Lysinibacter sp. HNR: one gene and its partner. The protein of the gene in region 1 interacts with the protein of each later gene in a pairwise test. Links are inferred from orthologs where the notes say so. Each region holds a gene or a part of one and is shown on either strand. Other genes may lie near its edges. The genes, in order: dnaE and FrondiHNR_RS11705.

Region 1 (10,356 bases):
AGCCTGCCTCAAAGAATATGCACATAGAAGCGAGTAAGCGCCAAACATTCACCCCTCCTGCGGAAGAAAAAGTTTTGGGCGATGAGGCCTCAAACGCCACGGAGTTTGGTGAGGCTATAGTGTCTCCTCCTGTTGAGGCCGTCCTTGCGGACGAATCGTTTGCGGATGACGATGATCTTGATGTTCCCGAGTTCCTCAGGTAGATCGTGTCTGGTTTTGATCCCATACTGAGCGAACGTCTGGAGAGCGTGCGGAGAGGCGTAGCAGATGCTGCCGCGGAGGCTGGCCGGCCGGTATCAGAGATCACGACAGTTGTGGTCACTAAGTTTCATCCGGAAAGCCTGATTCGCGAGCTCTATCGACTAGGTGTACGTGACTTTGGCGAAAACCGTCATCAGGAGGCTCGGGAAAAGGCGTCTAAGCTTACCGACCTGGACCTTACCCTGCATTTTATTGGACAAATCCAGGGTAAAAAATTTCGTCAGATTGCCGAATATGCGGATGTTGTGCACTCACTTGATCGGGTTCGACTGGTGGATGCTCTTGGTGAGCAGGATCATCCCCTTGCTTGCTTTGTGCAGGTGAACCTCACAGAAGAGGAGGACCGCGGTGGGGTTGCGCCAGATCAACTCTTACCTTTGGTGGAGCGTGTTCTTGCGAACCCAGCTTATGATCTGAGGGGTGTGATGGCTGTGGCGCCACTTGAAGAGGAGCCGCGTCGAGCCTTTGCGCGATTGCGGGGGTATTCCGATGCTGTTCAACAACTCGCCCCGAGAGCAACCGCAATCTCTGCGGGTATGACACACGACTACGTGGAAGCTATCGCGGAGGGTGCGACACACCTCCGAATTGGCACAGCAATCACGGGAAAACGACCGGAAACAGTCTAGTCTCAAAGTAGACAATTGCTATGGAGGTAGTACAATGAGCAACCCGCTGAAAAAAACCATGGTTTACCTCGGGCTCGCTGATGAAGAGCTTGAGAACGAAGAAACCATGCAGGGGACCCAGGCTAAGCAGCAGCCTCAGACAGCTGCGGCCACACCTGCGGCAGAAGGCGTCCGCGCCCCTGTTACCCCCCTGCGTCGCGCGGCAACGCGCGCTCCCTCGCCCTCAACCCTGAACGAGATTCTTACCGTGCACCCTAAACAGTACCGGGATGCGCAAATTATTGCAGAGAACTTTCGGGACGGAGTGCCCGTCATTATCAACCTCTCGCAAATGGATGATGCTGAGGCAAAGCGCCTGATTGACTTTGCTAGTGGACTCTCACAGGGGCTCTACGGAAAAATCGAGCGCGTCACAAACAAGGTGTTTTTGCTCTCTCCTTCCCACATCGCTCTGAGCGGTGAGCAGGATGCGGTTAACGACTCCGGGGATGCTGAAGCCTCCTTCTTTGTGAACTCTTAGGACGGCTTTTAACTACCTTGGTAAGCAATTTGGCACTGATTATTGGGTTTAGCCTGCAACTAATCATTAGGATTTATATAGCTATTTTGTGGGCACGACTCATCCTTGACTGGGTTCGTGTACTCAACCCGAGATGGTATCCGAAAGGGTTCCTGGTGGTTCTTGTGGAGTTAGTCTTCACGCTCACTGACCCGCCCATTAAATTTATTCGAAAACTGTTGCCTCCACTGCGTTTAGGGCCCGTTGCACTTGATTTTGGCTGGCTCATAACGATGATTGTGTGCTGGATATTACTGGCGATTATCCCCGGTATTATCGCGATTTTTCTCTGAATCATGTGTTTTAATTGATTTTTGAGCGCGTAGTGTTACATATTTACGCCTTGCGTTTGGTAGCGTTGTCTTGACGCCGCGAGTGTGGCGAGACTTAAGCGAAAGAGACCAGTAATGGCTTTGACACCTGAAGATATCGTAAACAAGCGGTTTACGATTACAAAGTTTCGTGATGGATATGACCTGGATCAGGTTGACGACTTTCTCGATGAGGTTGGTCGTGAACTTCGACGACTCCAGGACGAGGCTTCCGCCCTGAAACAGGAGAACGAGGAACTTCGTGATCGTGTTCAAGGTTTCGAAGCAGGCCAGTTTGCTGAGCCTCGCTCCGCTGTTGCCGCACCATCTGAGCCTGCCCAGGACGAGGACAGCGAAGAAACAGTCATCACTACCCCTCCGGCTCAGGAGCCCGTTGTAGTTCCTGCTCCTGCCGTTACCGTAGTTGAGGCGGAGTCCACCAACGAGGCTTCCAAGAGCAGCGGAATGCTACAGCTTGCTCTTGAACTGCACGATAAGCATGTGCGTGATGGTGAAGAGAAGCGCGACGCGCTTATCCGTGAGGGTGAGAGCACCGCTCGCGAGCTTGTCTCTGACGCACAGAAGCAGCGCGCAGACGAGCTTGCACGTCTTAACACCGAGCGTGCTCAATTGCAGACCAAGATTAAAGACCTGCGTGAGTTTGAGGGTGAGTACCGTTCCACGCTTCGCAGCTACATTCAGGGTCAGCTGCGTGGGCTCGACGGCTCTCCGGAGCCCGAGGGTGCCCCCTCCGGACTCGAATAAAATCGGGTGCGTCACTCCTCTGACCCGTCTGACCTGTCCCCTTCTGAAGTGCAGGAGGGGACAACTCCGGATAAACCCTCGGCTTCGGGTAGCCGCCGGTTGAGTGTTTTCCTTGTGCTTGCCGGCTTGGCGATCGGTGTGTACGGGATTGACCAGCTGACAAAGGTGTGGGTTGTGGACAACCTTGAATACGGTGTCGCAATCCCCGTCATCGGCGATTTCTTGCAATTTTACTTTGTACGAAACCCCGGGGCCGCGTTTTCTTTGGCGAGTGGGAGTACCTGGATTTTCTCGATACTCGCAGCCGCTGTTGTCGTTTTTATCATCTGGTATTCCGCGAAGCTTCGCTCCCTGGGGTGGGCAATATTTTTAGGGTTGCTCCTGGGTGGTGTGCTGGGCAATCTCAACGATCGTCTTTTTCGCGAACCGGGATTCGGGCGCGGTCACGTTGTCGATTTTATTTCGACCCCCTGGATGCTCCCGGCGATTTACAATGTGGCAGATATCGCTATCGTCTCCGCGATGGGCGTCTTTGTGATTCTTACCTTCCGTGGGATAAAGATTGATGGAACCCGTGAGCCCCGATCTTCACGTAAGAACCAGAGCAAAAACGTGCCTACGAAAGGTACCGCGGTTGGTGGAGAGTAGGAGTCTCTTTGTCCCGGAAGGACTGGGAGGAGAACGCATTGACACTGCGTTGGCTAAACTTTTGGGTTTCTCTCGAAGCTTTGCGGTATCGGTTCTTGCGGAGGGAGGCGTGCTGGTTGACGGCAAGGTGGCGAGTAAATCGGATCGTTTGCATCCCGGTTCCTACCTGGACGTGACATGGAATCCCAAAGAGGGCCCGCGTGTGATTCCCACCGAGGTGGAGGATTTCACAATCGTTCACGACGACGATGATCTGGTGGTGGTTGATAAGCCAGTGGGGATTGCGGCCCATCCCGCTGTCGGCTGGGAAGGTCCTACCGTGCTTGGTGCACTCGCGGCTGCGGGATACACCATAGCAACATCGGGAGCGCAGGAACGAGCGGGAATCGTTCAGCGCCTCGATGTGGGTACGAGCGGTTTGATGGTGGTGGCTAAGAGCGAAAAAGCATACAGCCTCCTAAAGCGAGCGTTTCGTGATCGTACGGTTGACAAGGTATATCACGCGATTGTGCAGGGGCATCCCGACCCGTTTGCCGGGACGATTGACGCCCCTATCGGGAGACATCCCGGCTCTGAATGGAAGTTTGCGGTGACGAGTGAGGGACGTCACTCGGTTACCCACTACGAGACGCTCGAGGCTTTCCCCTACGCAACACTTCTAGAGATTCATCTTGAAACGGGGCGCACCCACCAGATTCGGGTACACATGGCCGCTCAACGCCACCCCTGTGTCGGTGACAGCATGTATGGGGCCGATCCCACGCTCTCTCAGAAACTGGGGCTTGAGCGGCAGTGGTTACACGCCACGGAGCTATCTTTCACGCATCCCGGCACAAACGAGTGGGTCACCTACAAGAGTGGATACCCTGCTGACCTGCAGCACGCCTATGAGGTTCTTCAGAATCTTTAAAGACTGATACTACTGTCACCGGAGCGGGGTAGAATTAAGGCCTGCCCGGCGACTTTGGGAGATGGTGTGTCACAGACTGATTCTTTTGTTCACTTGCACGTTCACAGCGAGTACTCAATGCTCGACGGTGCTGCGCGGGTTAAACCGCTGATCGAAGAGGCCGTTCGGCAGGGAATGCCCGCCATCGCCGTTACCGACCACGGCAACATGTTTGGTGCGTTTGATTTTTGGAACACCGCAACAAACGCGGGAATCAAGCCGATTATTGGTACGGAGGCCTACCTCACGCCGGGAACCCACCGCGGTGATCGCACCCGGGTTAAATGGGGAAGCGGCGGGGGAGACGATGTTTCGGGAGCAGGTGCCTATACCCACATGACCCTGCTCTCTGCCTCTCAGACGGGAATGCACAATCTTTTTCGGCTGTCGAGCCGTGCCTCCATTGAGGGATACTACTTTAAACCCCGAATGGATCGTGAGCTGCTCAATCAGTACTCCGAGGGCCTTATCGCCACGACGGGCTGTCCCAGCGGTGAGGTGCAGACCCGCCTTCGCCTGGGTCAATATGAGCAGGCCCGGGCTGCAGCCGCCGAGTTTCGTGACATCTTTGGTAAAGAAAATTTCTTTTGCGAGATTATGGATCACGGCATCGATATTGAGAGACGTGTGATGTCGGATCTCATTAAGCTGGCCAAAGACCTGGGACTGCCCTTGGTCGCCACAAACGATCTGCACTACACCCATGCGGCGGACGCCGAATCGCACGCGGCCCTGCTCTGTGTGCAATCCGGATCGCGACTCGACGACCCCAACCGATTTAAATTTGACGCTAACGAGTTTTATCTTAAGACCCCGGCCGAGATGCGTCAGGTTTTTCGAGACTATCCCGAGGCCTGCGACAACACCCTGCTGATCGCTGAGCGCTGTGAAACGGCCTTCGATACCCGCGCAAACTATATGCCTCGTTTTCCCTGCCCTCCCGGTGAAAACGAGGAGAGCTGGTTTATCAAGGAGGTCGAGACCGGCCTACACGAGCGCTACCCGGGTGGTATTCCTGATAACGTTCGCAAACAGGCCGACTACGAGGTGGAGGTTATCCTCCAGATGGGTTTCCCCGGATACTTTCTTGTGGTTGCCGACTTCATCAACTGGTCTAAAAAGAACGGTATTCGAGTGGGTCCCGGTCGGGGTTCGGGTGCCGGATCAATGGCGGCGTACGCCATGAAAATTACCGACCTTGATCCCCTGCAGCACGGTCTCATTTTTGAGCGTTTTCTTAACCCGGATCGCGTGTCGATGCCAGACTTTGACGTAGATTTCGACGAGCGTCGTCGCGGTGAGGTCATTAAATATGTCACCGAAAAATACGGTGACGAGCGTGTGGCGCAGATCGTCACGTACGGAACTATTAAGGCCAAGCAGGCTATTAAAGATTCCTCCCGGGTGCTCGGTTTTCCCTATGGCATGGGTGAAAAGCTCACCAAGGCCATGCCGCCTGCCGTGATGGGTAAAGACATCCCACTCGAGGGAATCATGGATACGGCACATCCTCGTTACAAAGAGGCTGCCGATTTTCGGGCGATTCTTGAGGTAGACTCCGACGCGCAAACGGTTTTTCAAACCGCCCGCGGTATCGAAAATCTCAAGCGGCAGTGGGGTGTTCACGCGGCCGGTGTAATCATGTCGAGCGACCCGCTGATCGATATCATCCCCATCATGAGGCGCGAGCAAGACGGCCAGATCGTTACCCAGTTTGACTATCCGGCCTGTGAAACCCTTGGGCTCATTAAGATGGATTTTCTGGGCCTGCGCAACCTCACAATCCTGGATGATGCCCTCGATAATATCCGGGCCAACCGCAACGAGAACATCATTCTCGAAGATCTTGATCTGGACGATCAGGCAACGTATGAGTTGATTGCACGCGGAGACACCCTCGGGGTGTTTCAGCTTGATGGTGGCCCAATGCGTGGCCTGCTGCGGCTCATGAAGCCCGATAACTTTGAAGATATCTCGGCCGTTCTTGCTCTCTACCGGCCCGGTCCCATGGGTGCAAACTCTCACACCAATTATGCTCTGCGTAAGAATGCTGCCCAGGAGATCATTCCTATTCATCCGGAGCTCGAAGAACCTCTCAGCGAGGTGCTGGGCGGAACGTTTGGTTTGATCGTTTACCAGGAACAGGTGATGTCAATCGCCCAAAAACTGGCTGGCTTTACACTGGCCCAGGCCGATCTTTTGCGTCGGGCCATGGGCAAGAAGAAAAAGTCAGAGCTGGACAAACAGTTTGAGACCTTCTCACAGGGTATGCGGGATAACGGGTACTCAGACGCCGCTGTTCAAACCCTCTGGGATATTCTGCTCCCATTTTCCGACTACGCTTTTAATAAGGCTCACTCGGCGGCCTATGGCGTCTTGAGTTACTGGACGGCCTACCTAAAAGCCAATTTTCCGGCGGAGTTTATGGCCGCGCTACTCACGAGTGTGGGCGACTCTAAAGATAAATTGGGTATGTACCTTAATGAGTGCCGCCACATGGGAATCCAGGTGCTGGCGCCCGACGTGAACGAGTCTCTTGTACACTTCTCCGCGGTGGGTACCGACATCCGCTTTGGCCTGGGAGCCATCCGTAACGTTGGTGCGCAGGTGGTCGAAAATATTCGTGAGGCGCGCGAAGAAAAAGGGCGTTTCACCTCGTTTCATGACTTCCTCAATAAGGTTCCGCTTACCGTACTCAACAAGCGCACCGTAGAATCCCTCATTAAAGCGGGAGCGTTTGACTCGATATCTCCGGTTCGTCGCGCGCTTGTCGAGATTCACGAAGATGCCGTCGATGCCGCGTCCAAGGCCAAGCGCGAAGAGGCAAACGGAAATTTTGGGTTCGATTTTGATAGTCTCTTTGACGATCCCGCGCAGGCGGAGGACCAGGTACCCGAGCGTCCCGAGTGGGGCAAAAAAGACAAGCTTGCGTTCGAGCGGGAGATGCTTGGGCTCTACGTTTCCGATCATCCGCTCGCGGGTCTCGAGATTGCCCTAGCAAAACACGCCAGCACCACCGTTAACGACATTAACAATCCGGATGCCAACCTTGATGGTGAAATTGTGACGATCGCCGGTCTCATCACGAGCGTTCAGCACAGGGTTGCAAAGTCGGGCAACCAATACGGAATGATCACGGTGGAGGACTTTACCGGGGAGATACAGGTGCTTCTGATGGGCAAGTCCTATCTGGAGTTTGGCCCGATGCTGCAGAGCGACTCGATCGCCTCGGTTCGTGGAAAGGTGAATGCCCGCGACGACGGCATGTCGATGCACGCCTATGGTGTGTCCCTTCCCGAGGTAGAGCAGTCTGAGGTGGGGGCACCCATATCGATAACCCTGCAAGATAAGCGTGCCACCCCCAAGACGATGAGGGAGCTTAAAGAGTTGCTGGAGCGTCATTCTGGACAAAACGAAGTACGGCTCAGGCTGCTCACCTCCACCTCCGTTCGTATCTTTGAGCTTCCCTACCCGGTCTCGGTCAACTCAAGTTTCTTCGGAGACATAAAGGGGCTTTTGGGTCCCCGCTGCCTGCAGTGAGCACACCTCTTGCTGCAAACACGACGGCCCTGATGTGGAGGTTGTCACGGAAGCGGGGCGACGGTGAATAAGTTGTTGGGAGCGTGCTGGAGCATGTACGGAGTGGTGCGATCAGTACGGTGCGGCGTGCGTAATGTTGTAAGGGTGAGCATCGGCGGGAAAAGGCGATGACCTATCGAGAGAGCCGGGCTTCTTTCCTCGGAGCTATCGTGTGGGCCTCACGATCATCCGTGCGGGAAACAATTGTGCCTGATGGATGCATTGATGTGCTGTGGCACCGCAATATGCTCAGCCTGGCTGGTCCCACCACGCGCCCGTTTGTGTCGCGGTCAACCGGGGGAGAAAGCCTGGTGGGAGTTCGTCTGGCACCCGGAATTGCTCCCGCGCTGCTGGGACTTGACGCCCACGAGATTGTGGATATGCGTGTTGATCTCGCGGACGTGCTGCCTCACTATCTCACGATTTTTCCGTTAGCCAAGATTACCCCTGATTCGGTGGAGTCGTCGCTGCCCCAAGCTTTAGCACTACAGGCAGAGCGTGTGAGTTCTCGGCGGCTTGCAAGGGCTGCTCAGCTTCGCTCTGCTGCTCGGTCAGGCATTACCGTGGCAGATGCCGCCCGTATAATGTACGTGTCAGAACGACAACTGCACCGGGAATGCCTGATGTATTTTGGTTATGGGATGCAGACCCTTAAACGAATATTGCGTTTCCAGAATGCGTATCAACAGATTCGACGAGGGAGAGCCCTCGCCGAGGTCGCTATGAGCAGTGGGTACTCCGATCAGGCCCACCTATCACGAGAGGTGGGTAGACTCAGCGGGGTATCGCCCCGTGCGCTTCGATCGTAGACGCTCATCTGGGCCTCTTATCGAGGTCTGGGTCGTCTTTGTACTCGATGCGGATCTGCGCGGAGCCTGCTGAGCTTTTCACCGGGGCATACCGGATGACGGGTCTACGTGGGACTATCGAGCAGCGTGGGCCCGTATCGGGCTACACGGGTTACAGGTCTGCGTAGAGATCAATCGAGTTACCGTCGGGGTCAAAGATTGTTGCGTAACGTTGGCCCCAGAAAGCATCCCAGGGGGCTGTGTGACCCGGATATCCTAGGGCTTCAAGCGCGGCAAATTTGTCGTTGACCGCATCGGCTGTACCCAGATTAAAAGCGAGGGCCACGCGGTGTTTTCCGCTGGGGAACTCATAGTGCGGGTCAAAAGTTTGAATAGTCTGAACGGTGTCCCAGGCAAGACGAACCCCCGCGTTCAATTCAATGTCTACGTGTGGTTGATCCTCAAGGCCCTCCGGAATATTAAGGCCAAGCGCCCGATAAAACCGGAGAGACTCTCCCATATCGCGTGTAACAATACCGATGAATCCAAGTTGTGTTTGCATGTCTTTACGGTAGCCCAGTAGAAACTTCCTCGTCTTGAACGTTTCGGACAGGACACCCCTGAACATACAACGCGGCGAGAGGAAAAATCACAACGCTGTATGAGAGGTGCTTCCCCAGTGAGAGGCGGTTCCCCACGGCTGTGAGAATATGCACGAGTGAGGTGCAGACTTTATAAGGGTGGGTAACCTTTTTAGCCTAGATCGGGCTGTGTGCTGTGGAGCAGGTCAAAGAGTCTGTGCTCGGCGGCCATGACGTCGGGGTCTTTGGCACGAGCGCGCAGATTGATTGGCTGCCCCTGCTTAATATCATCAAAAATGATGTCTGCCACAATACTGGTTGGTCGTGGGGCGAGCGCAACAACTCGGTTCGAGAGGTATACGGCCTCGCGGATATCGTGGGTGATGAGTAACACCGTGACTCCTAATTGCCGACACACATCGCTGAGCCACTGCTGCATGTCGCTTCGGGTGAGGGAATCCAGGGCGGCAAACGGCTCGTCGAGCAGAAGAATCTTTTTTCCCTGTAGCACGGTACGAAGAAGTGACACGCGTTGCCGCATACCACCGGAGAGGTGCTCGGGTTTGGCCTCGGCAAAATCGGTGAGGCCAAAGGTGGGAAGCAGCTCTATTGCGCGTGCGCGGGCCTCGCGTCGCGAAACCCCCTGAATTTGCAGGCCGATGATGGCGTTATCAATCACGCTGCGCCACGGAAAGAGAACGTCATCCTGGGGCATATAGGCGCAGTGCTTTGCGGAATCGCGATGGTCGGTGATTGTTGATCCGTTCAGCGTGACCCGCCCGCTATCCGGCCCGGTGAGGCCGGCCAAGATGGTAAAAAGGGTGCTTTTCCCGCACCCGCTCGGACCGATCAGGGACAGGAAGGCGCCGGAATCTACCTCCAGGCTGAGATCGCGAATCACGGATAACGGGCCGCGTTTTGTCGTAAAGCTTTTTGTGATGTGGGAGAGTGAAATCGCGGTGGGTGGGAGTGAGCTCATGAGTGGCTCTCCTTCGGGGACGAGAGTGTCCAGGGAGCCACGATCCTCTGCACGAGATAGGTGAGGAGAAAGAGGGTCACGCTCATGAGCGCGGTAACAACAACCGCGGCCAACACCAGATCCGTTCTAAAAGAGTTTTTCTGGACGCTCATATAAATTCCGAGCCCAGATTTGGCACCCACATACTCGGCAAAAATTGCCCCCACCACGGCGTAGGTGATTCCTATGCGCAGCGCTGTAAAGAATCGGGGGAGCGCCTGGGGGAGACGCAATCGATAGAAAATCTGCCACCGGGACGCCCCCATGC
Region 2 (9,436 bases), 750 kb from region 1 along the record:
GTGGCTCCAACAATGGCAATGTGTTGTGGTGTAGACATGGTTCCTCTATTTTCCGTACCGCTGTGGGTTCATCCGGGTAGGCCGCAGCCGGGGTGCAATTAGGTTAGCAATAAAAAAGGTGTGAGGGCGTGTTAGCGTCCGGTTCCGGCGTGAACGATAGCCACATCATCAGCGTCAAGCTCAAACGCGGCGTGCAACACGCGTGCAGCCTCGGCCAGACTATCGGCTCGGGTAACTACAGAAATACGGATTTCACTTGTTGAAATCATCTCGATGTTAATACCCGCGTCAAAGAGCGCGCGGAAAAACTTGGCCGAAACACCGGCGTTAGTGCGCATTCCCGCCCCCACCACCGCGAGCTTGCCAATCTGGTCATCGTATTGCAGACTGAGGAACTCGATGCGTTCCCTCTCGGCCTCCAGAGCATCAATCACACGGGAGCCGTCCCCGCTCGGCAGGGTGAAGGAGATATCGGTGCGCCCAGTGGCCGCAGCCGAGACATTCTGAACGATCATGTCGATGTTGGCACCGGTCTTTGCGACAATTTCAAAGATTTCGGCTGCCTTACCCGGAATATCGGATACACCAACAACCGTAATCTTGGCCTCGCCAGAGTCGGTTGCTATACCGGTGATGATGGGCTCTTCCACACTACCTCCATTCGGAATGCCGTCTTCGGGGTTGTACACGATGGTACCCTCGTTGTTGTTAAACGAGGATCGCACGTGGAGTGTTACCCCATGACGGCGAGCGTACTCAACCGCTCGAATATACAAAATCTTAGCCCCAGACGCTGCCAGTTCCAGCATCTCTTCGCTCATAATAAAATCTATTTTCCTGGCGTTGGGAACGATCCGGGGATCCGATGTGTACACGCCGTCAACATCGCTGTATATCTCGCACACATCGGCGTTAAGCGCGGCGGCCAGGGCTACAGCGGTTGTGTCGGAGCCACCCCGACCCAGGGTTGTAATATCTCCGGTGCCGCGATTAAAACCCTGGAAACCCGCAACAATTGCTATCGCACCTCGATCAAGCGCCGCACGAACCCGCTTGGGGGTAACATCCACAATACGAGCAGCACCGTGTGTGGCATCCGTGATCATACCGGCCTGGCTACCCGTAAAAGAGAGGGCCTCATGTCCCATTCCCTTAATGGCCATGGCAAGGAGCGCCATGGAGATCCTCTCCCCCGCGGTGAGAAGCATATCGAGTTCTCTGGGTGCGGGTATGGGTGAGACCGCGTGAGCCAGGTCGAGCAGATCATCCGTGGAATCGCCCATTGCAGAGATTGCAACAACAACGTCGTTACCCTGGCGGTGAGTGTCAACAATGCGCTTGGCCACGCGTTTGATGCTCTCGGCATCAGCAACCGAGGATCCGCCAAACTTCTGCACGATTAATGCCATATAGCTCTCTCCGAATGTTTCCCGCTATTGATTTTACGCCCAAAATTCAATAATACGGCACAAAAAATGCGTTGAGGTGCATACACAGGCGACTCACGTGTAACTGCATCAGATCGGTTCGCACCGAACGTGACCCGGGCTTTGCCCCGTGAGTGGTTTACACCGTGATACAGAAGCCTAATCGATACTGCGCCGTCCCTCAAAAGCGCGTCCCAGTGTGACCTCATCCGCAAATTCGAGATCACCTCCCACCGGCAAGCCGGAAGCCAACCGAGAAACCGGAACATCCATCGATTTAAACAGCCGTGAAAGATAGGCTGCGGTTGCCTCACCCTCCAGATTGGGGTCGGTTGCCAAGATTATCTCGGACACCTCAGTGTCTGCGAGACGACGCATCAGCGACGCAATGTTGAGGTTATCCGGCCCAATCCCATCGATCGGACTGATCGCACCCCCGAGCACGTGATACAGACCTCGAAACTGTAGGGTTCGTTCAATCGCCACAACATCTTTAGGCTCCTCAACAACACAGATAAGAGTGGAATCACGCCGCGGGTCACGACAAATGGAGCAGAACTCCTGTTCCGACACGTTTCCACACTGCACGCAGAATTGAACGCGTTCGCGGACGGTCGAGAGCAGCTCGGCTAGGCGGGAAACATCTGCGCTCTGCGATTGAACGATATGAAAGGTGATTCGCTGCGCAGATTTTGGCCCGATTCCAGGCAAACGCCCGAACTCCTCAATAAGGTCCTGAATAATTCCCTCGTACACCGTTCACCTCACCCCGTCTCCTCGGGAAGATCCTGTTCTTCCAAAAATGTCGCCCCCAGCACCTCACGCACCACAGACTCACCGTAGCGGGTGCTCTCCGCGTGGTTTTCCTCCACCTCGGGTGTGGACGCTCGCGCACGAAGAATAGCGGCTGCGCTGGAGGAGGGCTCTGCCAATGATCTGCCCGGCGCGGCAGAATCCTCGGGAACACTCTGTGTCGGCAGGTTTGACACCTGTGAGTTTGGCACAGGGTTTTCCGGCGGCGGGGGTGGACTCCAATCCTCTTCCGGAGGTACCTCGTCATCGCTCACGCGGGGATAGTCCTCAATCTCACTCCGGGTGGGCGCGGAAACCTCGGGAGTTTTTGAGGAAGGTTCACTCTCAAAGGTTTTCGGGTCTTCACCAACCTCCGGCTTCTCACGGACCGCTGGGCTTTCACGAGCCTCCGACTCTACAAGCACCTCTGGGGTCTCGGGCGACACGGACACTCGGGGCACGTCGCGACCGATGGTCGTTGGCAGCGAGGGTGCTGAGTCAGCACCGGGAATAGCCACCACGTTCCACTCGGTGACGGGAGCAACCGGCGTAGAGCCCTGCGGAGCGCTCACGTTCGCCTCGGATGTTTCCCCGGGCACCGCAGCCACCCCCTCCCGGGACGACGCAGCCGGCCTCTCCCCGAACGGTACGGAGTTCACCGGTGGCGGAAACGAAGATTGCTGCTCACTCTCAACCCGTGCCATAAACCGAACCCGGAAACCCAACACGCTTTGAATAGCGCTGCGGAGCTGTTCACTTACGCTCTCCGGGCCGGACGTTGCGCCCCGAAAACTCGAAACGTCATTGGCGCTGGGAAAGGAGAGCACAAGAACGTCGTCGTTGAGTTCACGCACCGTTGCGGTATATGCCGCCATCCAGGCTCGACGATCAACCCGCATGAGAACGTCAAGAATCTCCTGCCAGGAGTGTTTCATCTGTTCCAGGGTAACCGGGCTAATCTGAGCTTCCCCCGTCACGGCTGCTGCGGAAGGGGGCGCTGCGGCGGGAGATTTCCCGGTCACGCGAGCTTCTTCTCCCGAACGTAGTTCCTCAGAAGCAAGCGGTTGCACGGAAGAACGAAGCGATTCATCGGGGCGAGACTCAGCGCTGGAATCAGCCTCATTGATCAAGAGTGACTGTTCCGCAGTACGGGACTCGGGTACAGGCTCAGATTCTGGGGCGGCGCGAGGCGGCTCCACAGGGCCCGCAGGCTCCGCAACACGAGGTTCTGGGGCAAGGCCGGGCGTCTGAGTTGCACGGGACGGCTCCGCAGCACGAGGCGGCGCTGCCAGCGTTGCGCCCGCGACTGGTTCAGATCGAATCTCAGCAACCGTGCGCTGGGGAGCGCGCGCGCCCGTACCGCCACCCTCTGCAGCAGCCGACACGGGCCCGGATACGCCAATACGACGCTCAATGCGTTCCAGCCGTGTGAGAGCACCTCGCTCTGCATCACCAAGACTCGGAACAAGCGCCCGGGCAACCATAAACTCGAGGTGCAGCCGGGGAGAGGTGGCACCCGTCATATCGTTCAGCGTCTTGTTCACTACCTCGGCCGCGCGGGAAAGCTCTACCGGACCAAAAACCGCGGCTTGATCAAACATGCGTTGTAACTCATCCTCGGGCACACCGCGAAGAACCGCCGCGGCCCGCTCCGGGCCACTCGCAGAAACAACTATGAGATCGCGTATGCGCTCAAGAAGATCCTCCACAAACCTACGGGGATCCTGTCCCGTTTGCACCACCCGATCAACAGCGGCAAAAGCGGCGGCCCCGTCGCTACCGCCCAGCGCCTCAATCACCTCGTCAAGCAACTCCGTGTGGGTAAACCCAAGCAGGCTCACCGCACGCTCGTACTCAACCGTGTCACCCTCGGAACCAGCTATGAGCTGGTCGAGCAGAGAGAGGGTGTCCCGGGCCGAGCCACCGCCCGCCCGTACCGCCAACGACAACACACCAGGTTCGGTTTTTACCCCCTCGCTATCGCAGAGCTGCTGGGTATACTCCAGGAGTTGAGCGGGCGGGATCAAGCGAAAAGGATAGTGATGCGTGCGCGATCGGATCGTGCCAATCACCTTGTCCGGTTCCGTGGTGGCAAAGATAAATTTGACGTGCTCCGGCGGCTCTTCCACAATTTTGAGCAGGGCGTTAAACCCGCCCGACGTGACCATGTGGGCCTCATCAATAATAAAAATCTTGTAGCGATCGCGGGCCGGGGCAAAGATCGCCCTCTCGCGCAGGTCACGCGCATCCTCCACACCACCGTGGCTAGCGGCGTCGATCTCAACCACATCGAGCGACCCACCACCGCCACGGCTCAGTTCCACACAGCTGGGGCAACTGCCGCAGGGGGTATCCGTGGGCCCCTCCGCGCAGTTGAGGCAGCGCGCAAGAATACGGGCGGAGGTTGTTTTACCGCACCCACGAGGGCCACTAAAAAGATACGCGTGATTAACCCGATTGGTACGAAGAGCGGTCATGAGGGGGGCGGTCACCTGAGACTGACCGATCATCTCAGCAAAACTCTCTGGCCGATAACGGCGATACAGTGCGGTAGCCACCCTTGTGATTCTACAGGGTACCGCTGATCGTCTCGCGGGCCTGACGAGCAATCTCCAACTCCTCGTCGGTGGGGATCACCAAGACCTCAACCGCAGAGTCGTCCGCAGAAATTCTGCGTGCACCGCCGCGAACAGCATTGCGTTCAGCATCTAGTTTGATGCCCAACCACTCCAGACCCTTGAGAATTTCCTCACGCAACGGAGGGGCATTCTCGCCCACCCCCGCCGTGAAAGTGATCACATCAGCCCCGCCCAGGTGCACCAGATAGGCCCCCAAATAGTGCCGCACCCGGTGAACATACACATCAAGCGCGAGCTGCGCCTCCGCGTTCCCCTCCTCAGCCATGGTCTCAACATCTCGCATATCTCCGGTGCCGACCAGCCCCATAAAACCACTCTGACGATTGAGGAGACGATCAAGGTCATCAATGGTGAAGTCGGCGGTGCGGGCCAGGTGAAACAACACGGAGGGATCAATATCGCCGGACCGGGTTCCCATCACTAGACCCTGAAGCGGCGTCATCCCCATTGAGGTCTCCCGAGACACTCCCCCGTCAACAGCACAGACCGAGGCTCCGTTGCCCAGGTGCAGCACCACCTGCTTCAGGTCGGCCAGGGGTCGACCCAAAAATTCTGCGGCGGCCTGCGAAACATACTTGTGGGAGGTTCCGTGAAAACCATACCTGCGCACCTGATGCTTCTCTGCCAGCTCGCGATCAATCGCGTAGGTGTAGGCCTCAGCAGACATCGTCTGGTGAAAAGCGGTGTCAAAAACAGCCACGTGGGGCACCCCGGGAAAGGCCTCACGGGCGGCAACTATTCCCTGGTAGTTAGCCGGGTTGTGTAGGGGAGCAAGCTCCGAGAGATCGTTAATGACGCGCGCAACCTCATCGGTGATGATGGTGGGCGCAACATAGCGCTCGCCGCCCTGAACAACGCGGTGGCCCACCGCGCTGAGGGGGGTCTCCGCGAGGGTGGTTCCCGCGGTGGCAAACGCGTCCATCATGACCTGGAAGCCCTCGCCGTGGTCACGGATGGGGCGTTCAATCTCTGAGCGAACGCTCTCTCCTCCCTCGATAACAGAGGTGTGAATAGCTCGCCCGACCGGCTCGCCAATTCTCTCCACAAGACCGGACGCTATCCGAGACTCACCGGCCATGTTAATCAATTGATATTTAAACGAGGAGGAACCACTGTTTACAACAAGTACGTAGGTCATATGGACTATCCGTTTCGCTCGGGGGTTGCGGGTTCGAGGCCGGTGATCTCGGGTTCGGTGGGTTCAGCATCCGCTTGAATCGCCGTAATTGCCACAGTATTCAGAATGTCTTCCACAAGCGCCCCGCGCGAGAGGTCATTAACCGGTTTACGTAAGCCCTGAAGCACTGGCCCCACGGCGGTTGCTCCCGCGGAACGCTGAACGGCCTTATAGGTATTATTGCCGGTGTTCAGGTCGGGAAAAATAAACACCGTGGCTCGCCCGGCCACCTGCGAGTCGGGCAGCTTTGAGGCCGCAACGGCCACATCCGCCGCCGCGTCGTATTGAATCGGACCCTCCACAAGAAGGTCGGGACGCCGCTCCCGCACGATGCGGGTGGCCTCACGCACCTTCTCCACGTCGGCACCGGAACCGGACTCCCCCGTGGAGTACGACAGCATGGCAACACGGGGCTCAATCCCAAACTGGGCCGCCGTGGCCGCTGACGAAATTGCGATATCCGCCAGTTGCTCGGAGGTGGGGTCGGGGTTGACCGCACAGTCACCGTAAACGAGCACACGATCCGCCAGAGCCATCAGAAACACGCTCGACACGATCGACACTCCGGGCTCAGTTTTAATAATTTCAAAGCTCGGTCTGATCGTGTGTGCTGTGGTGTGGGCAGCACCGGAAACCATCCCGTCTGCAAGACCCAGGTGGACCATCATGGTACCGAAATAAGAAACATCAGTGACCGCGTCGGTCGCCTGCTCCAGGGTGGCCCCCTTGTGTGCACGCAACCGCGCATACTCCTCAGCAAATCTGGGCAACAAATCGGAGTGGGCCGGATCGATAATGCTGGCTTTGGTGATGTCGAGTCCCAGGGCAGCGGCTCGATGATGGATAAGGTCGGGATCACCCAGAATAGTGAGGCGCACAACCCCCCGCTTCAACAGAGTGCTGGCCGCACGCAAAATTCGGTCGTCGGAACCCTCGGGGAGCACAATATGTTTGTTGGCCCGACGAGCCCGATCGAAGAGCCCGTACGCAAACATGATGGGCGTGAGCACCTGAGAAGCGTGCACCTGCATGGCTTTTACCAGGCGCCCCCCGTCGACATGATCTTCAAAGAGAGAAAGCGCGTTATCGAATTTGCGCGGTGAATCAGCCGCGAGGCGACCACGGGTGTGGGTGATCCGTAGCGCGGTGTCGTAGGTACCGAGTCCCGTCGCGATGATGGGAAGGGGCGAGTTAATACCGTCGAGCAAGCTCTGCACACTCTCGGGAAGGGTAAAACCACCATTGAGGATGACTCCCGAGATACTGGGGAACGTTGCCGATTCGTTTGCAAGAAGAACCGCCAGAAGAACCTCGGAACGATCCCCCGGAATCACCAGAATCGACCCCTCTAAAATTCGGGGAAGAACGTTTTCCATCGACATGCCCGCCACAACGATGCTGAGCGCTTCGCGTCCGAGCATCTTCGGATCCCCCCGCAGCAGGGTTCCATCAACGGCCTCCATCACGCTACCGACACTCGGGGCAACCAGGTATCTGTCCTCGGGAATTGTCCACACGGGAACCACGTTTGATTCGTGTCCGGGGACAGTCTGCTGAGAGTTCAGAGCCTGCTCAACTGCGCTTTTGATGGGTTCTAATTGATCGGTATCGGCACGGTTGACAATCACCGCGAGCAGGGTGGCGTGCTCGTGGCGCAATTCGCTGGCGGCGACCTCCGCGACCAGGTTCATGTCGAGTGCTGAACGCGGTTCTGATTGTCCCAGCGTCTCGTTGCTTCCCTGACGTTTGCGTCCTCCGAGAACCAGAAGGACCGGGGCGCCCAGGTTCGCGGCGATCCGAGCGTTGTAGGAGAGTTCGGTGGGGCTTCCCACGTCGGTGTAGTCCGATCCCAGGATAATAACGGCATCACTGCGAGCTTCGACCGCTTTAAATCTCTCTACGATACGTGAGAGGGCTTCTTCCGGGTCTGCGTGCACCTCTTCATAGGTGGTTCCCACACACTCGTCGTAGGGAACTCCCGCGGTGGCGTGGGCATTGAGCATGTCTAAAACATAATCTCGCTCGGAGGTAGAACGAGCGATGGGCCGGAACACAGCCACTCTAGGTGTTGAACGAATCAGAGTGTTCAAGATGCCAAGGGCCACCGTAGATTTTCCGCTGTGCCCTTCGGCGGAGGTTATATAAATGCTGCGAGCCACGATTACACCTACAATTTATCTGCGCAAGCGCTAGGGAGGTGGACGGTAATCGCAACTATACATACGGGCACCGCCCATAATTATAAAGGCCCCTCACGCACCCGCCAGAGCCCGGTTACCCTTGCTACGTTTCCGTCCTGGGGGAGTTGGCCTGGATGGCGCCACGCGAGGAGCCAGTACCAGTCTATCCGGTTCCACGAGCTCCGTCCTATTCGAGGAGATAAGACTCATCAAATCCACACCTTATACACACGGATATCACCCGATCACACTAGGAATAATCTCTTCGCCCTGCCGGGGAATAACCTCGTTTGATTCTGGTAGTTTGAGGTTTAGTCCACCGGTTAAGTTGGGATAGCGACCACTTTCCAGGTAGTATTCATGAGGTTGGCTCGTGCACGCACGGAACAACACCTGGAGGATTCGCCTAGTGGCCTATGGCGCACGCTTGGAAAGCGTGTTGGGTGCAAGCCCTCAGGGGTTCGAATCCCCTATCCTCCGCCATGTGATGAGTCGGGACATGGGTCTCACCTGAGTCGCAACATAGGTTATAGATGAATCGCGACAGGTGCCATCTGCCAATCACGTGCATCGTTTACGCATGATGAACCGCTACCCGGCATCGCTTGTGAAAAACGCGGCCGAGAGGGGCGATAGCACGATACTTCCGCCCCTATTTACATAATTGATAATTCTTAAATTCTGGCGCCTAGGGCAGAACGAGTTTTTCCACTCCTGTAGGTTCAGGGTAAATTTGAACCAGGTCATCTAAGAAACCCTTATGCGATGTTGAGGCGTAAACACCGGGTTTTCCCTGCTGTGCGCAGCCCTCACCGCGACTGACAACTCCAATCTGAATAATCACACCGTCAATCTTTTTGAAGAGAGGTCCACCCGAGTCTCCCTGACATGAATCGACGTTGGCTCTTCCTGCGCAGATATCTGCGTCAGTAAGAGTAATGGGACTATCCCGGAAGGCTAGTTTGCATTCTGTTTGACTCAGCAGGGGGACGTCGACTTTTTGGAGAATTTCTGGACTATTCCATCGTTTGGGATCGGTGTTTCCCCAACCGATAACCGTTGCCAGACTTCCCGGGCGGAGAAGCGCATCGGTGCCCGGGGTGGGGAACTCGACCGGCAGGATGTCCGTGACGGGGCGGTCAAGAGTGATAACAGCCACATCGTTTGATACTTTGCTGTCAATATATTTTATATTACGAGTTTGCCCAAGAGCCTTATTGG

Evidence for each region.
Region 2: the proteins of dnaE (region 1) and FrondiHNR_RS11705 interact in binary tests that used the Escherichia coli proteins (3 or more experiments, as listed by UniProt). The link is inferred for Lysinibacter sp. HNR from one-to-one orthologs.

Annotation. Positions count from the first base shown.
Region 1 is NZ_CP121684.1:1,818,232-1,828,587, reverse strand. Bases 3,794-7,862 are described here. They hold dnaE (DNA polymerase III subunit alpha), read left to right. Parts: upstream 3,794-4,149; coding sequence 4,150-7,662; downstream 7,663-7,862. Other genes in these bases: FrondiHNR_RS08200 (AraC family transcriptional regulator), read left to right, coding at 7,830-7,862; FrondiHNR_RS08210 (RluA family pseudouridine synthase), read left to right, coding at 3,794-4,083. Also shown: cell division protein FtsZ, read left to right, coding at 1-203; FrondiHNR_RS08235 (YggS family pyridoxal phosphate-dependent enzyme), read left to right, coding at 207-890; cell division protein SepF, read left to right, coding at 925-1,410; FrondiHNR_RS08225 (YggT family protein), read left to right, coding at 1,428-1,742; FrondiHNR_RS08220 (DivIVA domain-containing protein), read left to right, coding at 1,857-2,525; lspA (signal peptidase II), read left to right, coding at 2,625-3,173; more of FrondiHNR_RS08210, read left to right, coding at 3,163-3,793; more of FrondiHNR_RS08200, read left to right, coding at 7,863-8,510; FrondiHNR_RS08195 (VOC family protein), read right to left, coding at 8,662-9,051; FrondiHNR_RS08190 (ABC transporter ATP-binding protein), read right to left, coding at 9,243-10,049; FrondiHNR_RS08185 (ABC transporter permease), read right to left, coding at 10,046-10,356. UniProt on the Escherichia coli protein: DNA polymerase III is a complex, multichain enzyme responsible for most of the replicative synthesis in bacteria. This DNA polymerase also exhibits 3' to 5' exonuclease activity. The alpha chain is the DNA polymerase catalytic subunit.
Region 2 is NZ_CP121684.1:2,568,339-2,577,774, forward strand. What follows is about bases 1,985-5,133. They hold FrondiHNR_RS11705 (DNA polymerase III subunit gamma and tau), read right to left. Parts: upstream 4,778-5,133; coding sequence 2,192-4,777; downstream 1,985-2,191. Other genes in these bases: recR (recombination mediator RecR), read right to left, coding at 1,985-2,183; FrondiHNR_RS11710 (acetate kinase), read right to left, coding at 4,788-5,133. In the rest of the region: FrondiHNR_RS11690 (aspartate-semialdehyde dehydrogenase), read right to left, coding at 1-38; FrondiHNR_RS11695 (aspartate kinase), read right to left, coding at 132-1,409; more of recR, read right to left, coding at 1,587-1,984; more of FrondiHNR_RS11710, read right to left, coding at 5,134-5,996; pta (phosphate acetyltransferase), read right to left, coding at 6,002-8,194; FrondiHNR_RS11730 (serine protease), read right to left, coding at 8,904-9,436. UniProt on the Escherichia coli protein: Part of the beta sliding clamp loading complex, which hydrolyzes ATP to load the beta clamp onto primed DNA to form the DNA replication pre-initiation complex.